4 regions of the Rhizobium sp. WSM409 genome follow, and region 4 is predicted to be linked to each of the others. Evidence: predicted binding sites of a transcription regulator. Region 4 holds the regulator's gene; each other region holds the start of a gene.
What was found. Region 4 encodes LexA, which represses DNA repair genes until DNA is damaged. Its sites were predicted from a motif close to TGTTCNNNNTGTGTTCNG; they were not measured.
Positions count from the first base shown of each region.

Region 1: a site for LexA is predicted at 1,133-1,150, ahead of recA (recombinase RecA). Genes of this name have one in related genera too.
Region 2: a site for LexA is predicted at 1,892-1,909, ahead of uvrA (excinuclease ABC subunit UvrA). Genes of this name have one in related genera too.
Region 3: a site for LexA is predicted at 1,420-1,437, ahead of AC25BC_RS14570 (ribonuclease T2 family protein). Genes of this name have one in related genera too.

Region 1 is NZ_CM172794.1:2,143,508-2,146,716, reverse strand. Features, by position in the region: gene AC25BC_RS10825 (pseudouridine-5'-phosphate glycosidase) at 1-2, opposite strand, end outside; gene AC25BC_RS10820 (carbohydrate kinase family protein) at 91-1,035, opposite strand; gene recA (recombinase RecA) at 1,265-2,359, shown strand; gene alaS (alanine--tRNA ligase) at 2,514-3,209, shown strand, end outside.
Region 2 is NZ_CM172794.1:1,897,334-1,900,542, reverse strand. Features, by position in the region: gene AC25BC_RS09630 (MarC family protein) at 1-541, shown strand, start outside; gene AC25BC_RS09625 (hypothetical protein) at 564-929, opposite strand; gene AC25BC_RS09620 (single-stranded DNA-binding protein) at 1,238-1,747, opposite strand; gene uvrA (excinuclease ABC subunit UvrA) at 2,032-3,209, shown strand, end outside.
Region 3 is NZ_CM172794.1:2,908,297-2,911,505, reverse strand. Features, by position in the region: gene AC25BC_RS14580 (DMT family transporter) at 1-331, opposite strand, end outside; gene AC25BC_RS14575 (alpha/beta fold hydrolase) at 365-1,294, opposite strand; gene AC25BC_RS14570 (ribonuclease T2 family protein) at 1,452-2,192, shown strand; gene ettA (energy-dependent translational throttle protein EttA) at 2,290-3,209, shown strand, end outside.
Region 4 is NZ_CM172794.1:1,763,120-1,766,328, reverse strand. Features, by position in the region: gene kdsA (3-deoxy-8-phosphooctulonate synthase) at 1-47, opposite strand, end outside; gene AC25BC_RS08945 (VOC family protein) at 44-940, opposite strand; gene lexA (transcriptional repressor LexA) at 1,139-1,858, shown strand; gene AC25BC_RS08935 (ComEC/Rec2 family competence protein) at 1,839-3,209, opposite strand, start outside.

The DNA.
Region 1 (3,209 bases), 380 kb from region 4:
ATGGTCTTGTCCTGTGATCGACAGAGCATGATGCCGAAAAGGGTGAGCGGTTTTCGGTCGACATCATGCTCAACTATTTAATTCGCCGCTTCAATGCAGAATTCTGACCTTGGGGACAAGGGCAAGCGCCTCATTCAGGAGATCGGGCGTCAGATTTTCGTTGACGGCGTGCCGCGACTGCACGGTCAGTATGGCGGCCGCAGTGCCGTGGCGGACGGCTTCTTCGAGCGGCAGGCCTGATATCAATGCGGCGAGCGTGCCGGCTGCAAGGGAATCGCCGGCACCCGTGACATCGGCGACGATGTCGGCAATCGGCGGCTGTAGCGTCACGGCGCGGCCGTCGCAAAGCGCGACGAGCTCGCGCCGGCCGCGGGTGACGACGGCGTTCCTGATGCCGATCTCGTTCAGCAACGGCGGCCAGCCTGCAGCCCCTTCCGGCCGCTCACCGGCAAGGGCGGCAGCTTCTGCCTCATTCAGGAACAGGTAGTCGATATCCCCGATGCAGGGTTTCAGCCTGACGACCTTGGCCGGCGAGATGGCGATTGCCGCGATGGGCTTGCCTAGCGAGTGCGCCTTCGCGACGATCGCCGCGATCGTCTCTTCCGGCAGGTTGGCGTCAAAAAGGATGAAGTCATGGGCGGCGAAGGCCTCCCGCACCCAGCGGATGGAGAGACGCCGTGGCACGAAGAAGCGGTAAAGATCCATGTCGGCAAGGGCGATCACCAGATTGCCGTCCTTCTCGATGATTGCCGTATAGCTCGGCGTCTTGCGGTCGAGGAAGACGAAGGGCCGGTCGTCGATGCCGGCAAAATCGGCAGCTTCTCCGACCGTCTCGCCCATCGGATCGCCGCCGCGCGGCGAGATCATCGTCACCTGAAAACCGAGCCTTGCCAGGTTGCGCGCCGCATTGAAGCCACCGCCGCCCGGCTCCTCGAACCAGGTGCCGGGATTGCTGGCGCCAGGCGCCGTCTCGCCGGAGATGCGGCCACGCCGATCGATATGGGCGCCGCCGAGAACAAGAATCTTTTTCTTCATCCGAGCCGCTCTCCCGATGCCCGAAAGGCGAATCGATGCGATGCGCCTTGCGCCGCTCGTGCCAGCACTTCAAACCTAAGTCGTTGCTTTCCATCGATAAAACAAATACAGAACACGGGTCGTTTTACCTTTTTCTTTCAATTATTTGATCGCCTATTGCGAAAATGGAACAAATAGGGTACAAACTCGACATTGCTAGAGCGGCTTCAATAACCTAAAGGTGGATCGGATGTCTCAGAATTCATTGCGGCTGGTAGAGGACAAATCGGTGGACAAAAGCAAGGCGCTTGAAGCGGCACTCTCACAGATAGAGCGGTCGTTCGGCAAGGGCTCGATCATGAAACTCGGCTCCAACGAGAATGTTGTCGAGATCGAGACGATCTCGACCGGCTCGCTTGGCCTCGATATTGCACTCGGCGTTGGTGGCCTGCCGAGGGGCCGCATCGTCGAAATCTACGGGCCGGAGAGCTCCGGCAAGACGACGCTTGCATTGCAGACGATTGCCGAAGCGCAGAAGAAGGGTGGCATCTGCGCCTTCGTCGATGCCGAACATGCGCTCGATCCCGTCTATGCCCGCAAGCTTGGCGTCGACCTGCAGAACCTTTTGATCTCGCAGCCCGATACCGGCGAGCAGGCGCTCGAAATCACCGATACGCTGGTGCGCTCCGGCGCCGTCGACGTTCTGGTCGTTGACTCGGTCGCTGCCCTGACGCCGCGTGCCGAAATCGAAGGCGAGATGGGCGACAGCCTTCCCGGCCTGCAGGCACGACTGATGAGCCAGGCGCTGCGCAAGCTCACCGCTTCGATCTCGAAGTCGAACACCATGGTGATCTTCATCAACCAGATCCGCATGAAGATCGGCGTCATGTTCGGCTCGCCGGAAACGACGACGGGCGGCAATGCGCTGAAATTCTACGCCTCCGTGCGCCTCGACATCCGCCGCATCGGCGCGGTCAAGGAGCGCGAAGAGGTGATCGGCAACCAGACCCGCGTCAAGGTCGTCAAGAACAAGATGGCGCCGCCCTTCAAGCAGGTCGAGTTCGACATCATGTATGGTGAGGGTGTTTCCAAGACCGGCGAACTGGTCGATCTCGGCGTCAAGGCCGGTATCGTCGAAAAGTCGGGCGCCTGGTTCTCCTATAACAGCCAGCGCCTCGGCCAGGGCCGCGAAAACGCCAAGACCTTCCTGCGCGATAATCCGGACCTCGCCCGCGAGATCGAACTGTCGCTGCGCCAGAATGCCGGCCTGATCGCCGACCGCTTCCTGCAGAATGGCGGACCGGAGCCCGATGACGGCGATGGCGATGCCTCCGCGGAAATGTAATTTTCGCGCTTAAACTCATCGGACAGTTCCAACCGGCCGCATTCCTGATGAGAATGCGGTCGGTTTTGTTTGTCTGCTGGACAGTGGCGGGGGCGAACGTTAAAAGCCGATGGATTTGTATTTACCTGCCTCCGGCAGCATTGAAGGGCATAGCATGAGCGGCGTGAACGATATCCGGTCGACCTTCCTCGACTATTTCAAGAAGAACGGCCATGAGATCGTTCCGTCGAGCCCGCTCGTGCCGCGCAACGACCCGACGCTGATGTTCACCAATGCCGGCATGGTGCAGTTCAAGAACGTCTTCACCGGCCTCGAAAAGCGTCCCTATTCGACGGCGACGACTTCGCAGAAATGCGTGCGAGCCGGCGGCAAGCACAACGATCTCGACAATGTCGGCTATACTGCACGCCACCTGACCTTCTTCGAGATGCTCGGCAACTTCTCCTTCGGCGACTATTTCAAGGAGAATGCGATCGAGCTTGCCTGGAAGCTCGTCACCGAGGGCTTCGACCTTCCGAAGAACCGCCTGCTGGTGACCGTCTATTCCGAGGACGAAGAAGCTGCGACGCTGTGGAAGAAGATCGCTGGCTTTTCCGACGATAAGATCATCCGCATTCCAACCTCCGACAATTTCTGGCAGATGGGCGATACCGGCCCCTGCGGCCCGTGCTCGGAAATCTTCATCGATCAGGGTGAGAATGTTTGGGGCGGTCCTCCGGGCTCCCCGGAGGAAGATGGCGACCGGTTCCTGGAATTCTGGAACCTGGTCTTCATGCAGTTCGAGCAGACCGCACCCGGCGAGCGTTCGCCGCTCCCGCGCCCATCGATCGATACCGGCATGGGCCTGGAG
Region 2 (3,209 bases), 130 kb from region 4:
AACCGAGCGCAAGCAGGTGGCGCTGCGCGGCTCGGTCATCGCCTTCATCATCCTTGCCGTCTTCGCGCTTTTCGGCGCGGGCGTGCTCGGGGTGCTCGGGATTTCGATCGGCGCCTTCCGCATCGCCGGCGGGCTGCTGCTGTTCTGGATCGCATTCGAGATGGTGTTCGAGAGGCGGCAGGAGCGCAAGGAGAAGGCGACCGAGGCGGCGATCACCAAGGATCATATCGAGAATATCGCCGTCTTCCCGCTCGCCTTGCCGCTGATCGCCGGCCCGGGCGCGATCTCGGCGACGATCCTGCTTGCCGGCACGCTCGCCACCTCGATCGGGAAAGCGCAGCTGATCGGCGTCATTGCCGCCAATCTGCTCCTGACCTTCGTCATGCTGCTCATCGCCGAAAGGCTGGACCGTTTTCTCGGCGTCACCGGCCGGGCGATCCTGACGCGACTCCTCGGCGTCATCCTCGCCGCGCTTGCCGCACAATTCGTCGTCGACGGGGCAAAGTCGGCGTTCAATCTCATCAGCGCGACGCCGCACTGAAAAACCTTGAGCGCCTTTCAATCTAAACTGCGAGAAGTGCGAACGCCTCATTCGGCGTTTCAGGAACCTGCTCCATAGTCAAAGCGCGCACGATAGCTCTCGTCAACTCGCGAAAAATATCTATCGACGAACCTATGTCCGAATGTGCCATTCGATCAAAGGAGAGAATTCCAAAACTAGGTAATGCAGCCTCACCAAGATCCTCTATCCCCTTGAACAGGCCCGGCATGTATTCCGCGGCAAATCCGGTAAGCACTTTGTGGTGACTTGGAGCAAGTGATAGGGACCACCTCTCTCCCTTGGTACGTTCAATCGGGACATTCACCTGCAGACCTTGCGTTTTAGTGGACTTATCCAGGGTAACTGACAGCAGACCATGTACAGTCATGCCTCCAACCGGCCGAGCTATTTCCGCAGCCACGTTCGTCCGATGAGGAGTGCCTTCTCCGCTGGCGAAAACTTTACTCTCCCACAGACGGCATCGAGTTGAATCCATCGACGGCGGTGACTCGTCCAACCAAAGTCGGAGGCGCGTACCGGAAGCTCTATTAAAGATGTGGCAGCTCATTCAGAATTCCCCAAATTCCGGCCGATGTGGTCTAAATCATCTGCCGCGAAATCAAAGAAAAAGAGCATGACGCCATCCAAGGCATCATGCTCTCTCACGTCTCTCACCAAGCCAGGAAAGGCTATCGATCAGAACGGGATATCGTCGTCGAGATCCCGCGAGAAGTTGCCGCCGCCGCCACCGCCGCGGCTCGGCGATGAAGCGGGAGCCGGGGCGCCGTAATCGTCGCCATAATCGTTGCCGCCGGCGCCACTGCCACGGCCGCCGCTCGCGCCGCCGCCTTCACCGCGGCCGTCGAGCATCGTCAGTGTCGAACCGAAACCCTGCAGCACCACTTCCGTGCTGTAGCGATCCTGGCCCTGCTGGTCCTGCCATTTGCGGGTCTGCAGCTGGCCTTCGATATAGAGCTTGGCGCCCTTTTTCACATATTGCTCGACGACCTTGCAGAGGCCCTCGTTGAAGACGACGACAGTGTGCCATTCGGTCTTCTCACGGCGCTCGCCGGAATTGCGATCGCGCCACGTCTCCGAGGTCGCGATACGAAGATTGGCGATCGGCCGGCCATCCTGAGTGCGGCGGATTTCGGGGTCCGCACCGACGTTTCCAATCAGAATTACCTTATTCACACTACCAGCCATACTTCTCACCCTGCCTGCCGCCCTGCCCGGCGGCGTTTAATCGATCGGCGCACCTTAAACCATCACGGACCGCCGATGCGCATGGGCGGCATTTAATCCACATCTTTATCCCATCAGAAAGCCGCATGCACTCATCAGGAATTTTGTTCTTTATTTGTTCTAGTTTATCCGTATGATCCTGTCAACAGAATCGAAAACCTTGAGCCCTTGCGGATATTCAGCCTCGACTCGCCCGTCGGCATCACTAAATAAGGGCTGTTATCCAGAAAACCAAAGCAGAGACGATGAGCGAACTGAAGACGATCTCCATCCGCGGCGCGCGCGAGCATAATCTGAAGAGCATCGATCTCGATCTGCCGCGTAACAAGCTGATCGTCATGACCGGGCTTTCGGGTTCCGGCAAGTCCTCGCTTGCGTTCGACACGATCTATGCCGAGGGCCAGCGGCGTTATGTCGAGAGCCTGTCGGCCTATGCCCGGCAGTTCCTCGAAATGATGCAGAAGCCCGACGTCGACCAGATCGACGGCCTGTCGCCGGCGATCTCGATCGAGCAGAAGACCACCTCGCGCAATCCGCGCTCGACGGTCGGCACCGTCACCGAGATCTACGACTACATGCGCCTGCTCTTTGCCCGCGTCGGCGTTCCCTATTCGCCAGCGACCGGCCTGCCGATCGAGAGCCAGACCGTCAGCCAGATGGTCGACCGCATTCTCGATTTCGGCGAGGGCACCCGTCTTTATATTCTTGCGCCACTCGTGCGCGGGCGCAAAGGCGAGTACAAAAAAGAGCTGGCCGAGCTGATGAAGAAGGGTTTTCAGCGCGTCAAGGTCGACGGCCAGTTCTATGAGATCGCTGAAGCGCCGGTGCTCGACAAGAAATATAAGCACGATATCGACGTGGTGGTCGACCGCATCGTCGTGCGCTCGGATGTCTCGGCGCGGCTGGCCGACAGTCTGGAGACTTGCCTGAAACTCGCCGACGGGCTGGCGGTCGCCGAATTCGCCGACAAGCCGCTGCCGCTGGAAGAGACGTCGGCCGGCGGCTCGGCCAACAAGTCGCTGAACGAGACACATGAGCGCGTGCTGTTTTCGGAAAAATTCGCTTGCCCGGTCTCCGGCTTCACCATTCCCGAGATCGAACCCAGGCTGTTCTCCTTCAACAACCCGTTCGGCGCCTGCCCGACCTGTGACGGCCTCGGCGCCCAGCAGAAGATCGATCCGGATCTGATCGTGCCCGAGCCCGAGCGGACGCTGCGCGACGGGGCGATCGCGCCCTGGGCCAAGTCGACCTCGCCCTATTACAATCAGACGCTGGAAGCGCTCGGCAAACATTACGGCTTCAAGCTCGGCACCCGCTGGAACGATCTCACCGACGAGGCCAAAGACGTCATCCTCAACGGAACCAACGACAAGATCGAATTCCACTACGCCGACGGCGCCCGCTCCTATACGACGCAGAAGAA
Region 3 (3,209 bases), 1.1 Mb from region 4:
AGATCGCAATCGCGTCGGCGACCGCCATATATTTCAGCGTGGTGACGAAGGAGATCATCGAGACGGTGATGATCGCGCCGCGGATGGCATGGAACAGGCTCTGGCGCCAGGAGAATTCAGCGAAGCTGCGCCGCCATACGACGATCGGCAGCATGCAGAGCGCCTGTACGACGAAGCGACCGGCGGTGATCTCCCCGGATGGAACAGTCGTGATCGCAAGCTTGGCGAAGATATCGATGAGCGGCGAGACCATCACCGAAAGAACCATCAGCACAAGCCCCGTCGTCACGTCGGAGGCGGACGAAACGGGGCGGGCGGAAGTGCTGCTCATGATGAAAATCCCTGTACTCAGGATATTGGTCGCTCAGGACTTTGCGACGGCCCCGTCGCACCAATCGGCGAAGGCTGCGATCGCCGCATCCGCGCCGATCTCATTCAGCGTCTCGTGCCGCATGTCCTGATATATCTCAGTGCTGATACGGGAGAAGCCCTGGCCTTTCAAATGGTTTGACAGCCAGAGCACGGCTTTTCCACGCTCCGTCGCCGGGTCCTCTCCGCCGCCGACCAGATGGATCGGCATATCCCGCGCCAGCCGGTCGAGATGGATTTTCTGCGGCGCGCGGAAGGTCAGCTCGAAGAGATCGAGCCAGAGAGAGACTGAGGCGTCGAAGCCGCAGAGTGGATCGTCGACATACTTGTCGACTTCATCAGGACGATGCGACAGCCAATCGAACTCGGTGCGGCGGCCGGGAATGGATTTGCCCCAGGTGCCGAAGGTGAGCTTCGGCAGCAGGCCACTCGGCACGTCGGAACCCTTCAGCATGCGCTCGGCAAGCAGGATCGCCTGGGCGGCGCGGCCGGCAAGGCCGATGGCGAAATTCGAATTCCAGACGGCGACAGCATCGAAGTCGGCCGCAGCCGTGACGGCTGCATTGAGGGCGATGAGGCCGCCCATCGAATGGCCGAAGAGGATCACCGGCAGGCCGGGATGGTGGGAGGCCGCATGGCCGCGCATGGCGATGACGTCGCCGATCACCCTTTCGACCCCACCGCGCCGGGCAAAACGGCCGATCGGCGCGTCGGGTGCCGTCGTCTCGCCGTGCCCTCGATGATCATGGGCATAGACATGATAACCGCGTGCCGCCATCGTCTCGGCAAAGACGCGGTATCGTTTCGAATGTTCGGCCAAGCCATGGGATATCAGCAGGATACCGCGTGGAAGGGTGATGGCCTCGGCATGGTGATAGGCCAGCGACGCCCCTGATACGGCGAGCCTTTGCGTTTCAGAAAACATGTGGTCCTCCCGGCGACAACAGACCAGATCGCCGGGTAATTGCAACATGGGCATTTGATTATCTGATAACAATTTTCGGCCTTGTTGCGATTCAGGGTTGCGGCCTTTTAATTTTGATGCTTATTTGTTCCTGTATTGTTCTTTTTTGGGGATTGAAATGAGCAGCATGCAGTTGCGTACCTTGACGTTTGCCGTGTCGATGGTTGTTGCCGGCGCCGGCGTGGCGCAGGAGGCCGGCGGGCGCACCCGCTTCATTCTGGCGGCAAGCTGGCAGCCGGCTTTTTGCCAGACAAACCAGAAGAAGCCTGAATGCGCTACACAGGCCACGGAGCGCCATGATGCCACGAACTTTTCGTTGCACGGACTTTGGCCGATGCGGCAGGATTATTGCGGCGTGAGCGCCGAGCAGAAGGCCGCCGACAAGGATGGCGACTGGAACAAGCTGCCGGAGGTCACGCTTGCGGCGGAGACGCAGGCGGCGCTCGCAAAGGCGATGCCCGGCACGCAGTCCGGCCTGGAACGGCATGAATGGGTGAAGCATGGCACCTGCACGAAGATGAGCGCCGACGACTATTTCGGCGTCGGCATGCACCTCGTGGGCGCACTCAACGCGTCGGCCGTGCGCGATCTCTTCGCTGCCAATATCGGCAAGCCGGTCAAGGCCGAAGCGATCAAAGCGGCGTTCGACAAGAGCTTCGGGCCGGGTGCCGGCGATCGTGTCAAGATGAGCTGCCGGCGGGCCGGCAATATCAGGATGATCAGCGGGCTGACGATCGGGCTTTCGGAAGCAGCCGGGGCGGCATCGGCGAAAAGTGCCGGGCTTGCCGATCTGATCCAGGGCGCTGGAAAAACCTCGTTCGGCTGTGACGAGGGCGTCGTCGACGCTGCGGGCTTTTGAGCGGAAATCCTGAGTAAACCGGGTTTGGCGTTGCCCGCAGGCGCTGTTTCGCCTACATAGCGGCACAATCGAAGTTTCCCGCCCGGAGCAGCGCAGCATGGCACGTCAGTTCATCTATCATATGTCCGGCCTCAACAAGGCCTATGGCAACAAGAAGATCCTGGAGAATATCCACCTTTCGTTCTACCCGGATGCCAAGATCGGTATCCTTGGTCCGAACGGTGCGGGTAAATCCACCGTGCTGCGCATCATCGCAGGTCAGGACAAGGAATATACCGGCGAAGCCTGGCTCGCCGAAGGTGCGACGGTCGGCTACCTCGAGCAGGAGCCGCACCTCGATGCAAACAAGACGGTGTTCGAGAACGTCATGGAAGGCGTTGCCTCGAAGACGGCTGTCCTCGATCGCTACAACGAATTGATGATGAACTATTCCGATGAGACGGCGGAAGAGGGCGCCAAGCTTCAGGACGTCATCGACAGCCAGAACCTCTGGGATCTGGAAAGCCAGGTCGAAATGGCGATGGAAGCCCTGCGCTGCCCGCCGCGTGACGCCGATGTCACCAGCCTTTCCGGTGGTGAGCGACGCCGTGTCGCGCTCTGCCGCCTGCTGCTTTCGCAGCCGGATCTGCTGCTGCTCGACGAACCGACCAACCACCTGGACGCCGAAACCATTGCCTGGCTCGAAAAACATCTGCGCGACTATCCGGGCGCCGTGATGATGATTACCCACGATCGCTACTTTCTGGACAACGTCACCGGCTGGATCCTCGAACTCGACCGCGGCCGTGGCATTCCCTACGAAGGCAACTACTCGGCCTACCTGCAGGCGAAAGCCAAGCGGATGCTGCAGGAAAGCCGCGAAGACGCATCGCGCCAGAAGGCGATCAGCCGCGAACAGGAATGGATCGCTTCCAGCCCGAAGGCCCGCCAGGCCAAGTCCAAGGCGCGCATCAAGTCCTACGAGCAGTTGGTGGATGCCGCCGAGAAGCAGCGTCCCGGCGACGCGCAGATCATCAT
Region 4 (3,209 bases):
CCTTGGCCTTCGCCGATCCTGACTTCGGAATTCGTATCAGTGCTCATCGTGTTTCCTCGAAGGCGAAGAGCGTGCCCTGCCCGGGCGCGGGCTTCACCAGAATGCGATTGTTCTTGCGCGCGTATGTCACCCCGTTAGCAGCCAAATGCGCTTCTGTCACGGCAAGATCGGCGACAGCGAAGAGGATTGCCCGGCCGCGCAGGCCACGATCTGCGGATGAGCCGACGATGTCGAAATAGGCCTCCAACCCTTCCGCCGTCATCAGGCTGATTTTGGCATTCGACGCCGGGATATTGACGCCGAAACCGGTTTTCTCGACTGCCGATTGCACCACGGCGAGGCTGACGAAGGCAGCGAAGGCGGCAGCATCAGGCGCGCAAAGCGCTATCTCGACTATGCCGGTGACGCCATTGGCATGCGTCTCCAGCACGGCGCGGTCGGCCGGCAGCGGATTGACGCGCTCGACGGTAAATAGCAGGAGATCAGGCGCGCGCAGATCGCCGGCAAAAGCCAGCTTGAAGCCGGCAATCGTCTCAGAACCGTCCGGCATCGTCATCGGCCGGGTGAACTGCAGCATCTCGCCGGCGCTCGATCCGTTACCGACGAAATTCTGATGATCGATGCCGGCATCCTTGCTGCCAAAAGCCAGCCCCGAAAGCCCCTCCGCGCCGCAGCGGAAGCGGAAAGCCTGATTGCGGGCGGTGAAGACATTGCCTTGGCGCGCCGACGCCTCGCTCTCCTCGACGCTCGCAATCCCGAGCGGCTCCAGATAGGTCTTGTCAGCAAAGAAGACGCAGGCATTCTCCGTTCCGAAGGGATGGCGCGCATCGGGGGCAACGGTGAAGCCGAGCTTGCCGAGCCTCTCGCGCGCCAGATCGATATTGACGACCGGCAGCACGACATGATCCAGCGGGTGCGGTTTGGCGGAGTGCTCGTTCATGATATCCCTCCCTGACACGGCAAGAGATGTGCGACAGCGCTTCCCTCAACGCAAGACTTCTGTGCCAATCCGGCGAATGAAAATAAAAATCTCAACGAGTTGGCGCCAAGTTTTACGGAAATTTAGCTACTTGCGGAACACATATGGAACATATAGTGTCTGTTCTGGATTTGTTTCAATCACGAGGTCACAACGTCGATGCTCACGCGCAAACAACAGGAGCTTCTCCTTTTCATTCATGAGCGCATGAAGGAATCCGGCGTTCCGCCATCTTTCGACGAAATGAAGGATGCTCTGGACCTCGCCTCGAAGTCCGGGATTCATCGCCTGATTACGGCGCTCGAGGAGAGAGGCTTCATTCGCCGCCTACCGAACCGCGCCCGTGCGCTCGAGGTCATCAAGCTTCCGGAGGCCTACAGCCCCAGCATCCAGCCGCGGCGCGGCTTTTCGCCGAGCGTCATCGAAGGCAGCCTGGGCAAACCTCAGCCGGTCGCCGCCCCTGCTCCCGCAAAACCCGTCGCCGACAACGGCAACTCGGTTTCCGTGCCGGTCATGGGCAGAATCGCCGCCGGTGTGCCGATCTCGGCGATCCAGAACAACACCCACGACATCGCCGTTCCGGCCGACATGCTCGGTTCCGGTGAACATTATGCCCTGGAGGTCAAGGGCGATTCGATGATCGACGCCGGCATCTTCGACGGCGACACCGTGATCATCCGCAATGGCAGCACCGCAAGTCCTGGCGACATTGTTGTTGCACTCGTCGATGACGAAGAAGCGACACTCAAGCGCTTCCGCCGCAAGGGCGCCTCGATCGCACTGGAAGCGGCCAACCCGGCTTACGAGACCCGGATTTTCGGACCAGACCGTGTTAAGGTGCAGGGCAAACTCGTCGGCCTCATTCGCCGCTATCACTGACATCGGTTAGGCCGGATTCGGTAAAGCTGTTGCTGCGCCAGTCAAAGGCGCGATGGCGCATCCATGGTCGCGACAATGCGTCAAATGCGGTTGCCACCTCCAGGCCGGCGTCCGCGAAGCGCAACTCGATGGATCCGGTCCTGCGCAGCGTCTCGCCGGTGAAGAGCGTCGCACCTGAGCGGCAGCTGTTGAAACGCAGGCGGACCGACGTCACGATGATATCGGCCGCGTCGCATGCCGGGCCGAGATAGGCGGCATTGTCGATGACAGCAACCACACGACCATTGCCAAGCCTTGATGCGCACCAGGCCCTCTTGACGCAGGAAAAGCGGTTTGCTTCACCGGCCGCTGCGGCCGCCCGCATCGCTGTCCTCGCTTCGTTCTGCTGATCGCGGGAAAGCTTGACGCGGCGGTCTTCTCCTACCTGCGGGATAGCAGGACCATCCAGCATCTTCGGCGGATCATGTCTCGGCAGGACCAGGGCTCTCTGCCACTGGTCGAAGATGAAATCCGGTGGTCTTTCACGGTTGGAAGCCATTGCTGCCGCTTCGACCACCGCGACGAGACTGCCATCCTCCGAAATCACCAGATCCGGCGGCCGGGGAACCGGTAGAAGCAACAGGATGAGCGTTGCGACCGCGATGATTGATGTGCCGATATGGCGCAGCCGGGTGCGGAGCAGCGTCAGCAGCAGAAAGCCTGCCACGGCGACCGCGAAATACCAGGCGGGCAAGCGGCCGACGTCGATATTGCCATCCCAGCCGGACACCGTCTTTGCGACCGCGATCACCAGATCGAGGCCGAATCCGACGACCTTCCAGGGCAAAACATCCAGACCGAAAGGCATGAGCAGCATCGCCAGCAAGCCGGCCGGCATGACGATGAAGGAGATGATCGGCATCGTCGCGAGGTTTGCCGGCAGGCCGTAGGCGGTCAGGCGATGAAAATGCTCGATCGAAAACAGCGCGGTGGAAAAACCGCCGATCAGCGAAGTCAGGAAGACGCCGCCGAAGAAACCGGCAACCGTAACGACGGGCCTGATGATAGGTAGCTTCAGAAAGGCGTTTTCGCGGACGCGCCGGTCCTTCCACAACTGATAACCCGAGACCAGCGCCAATGTCGCGGCAAAGGACATCTGGAAGCTCGGACCTAAGACCTCGGACGGTGAAATGAGGATGATGACGAGGGCGGAAAGCGCGACATTGCGCAGGCTGATCGACGGCCGGTCGAAGAAGACGGCAATCAACATGATGGCCATCATGATGAAAGCGCGCTCGGCAGAGACCGCAAAGCCCGAAATCAGGAAATAGGCAGTAACGGCGATGAGCGCGCCGGCGGCAGCGATCTTCTT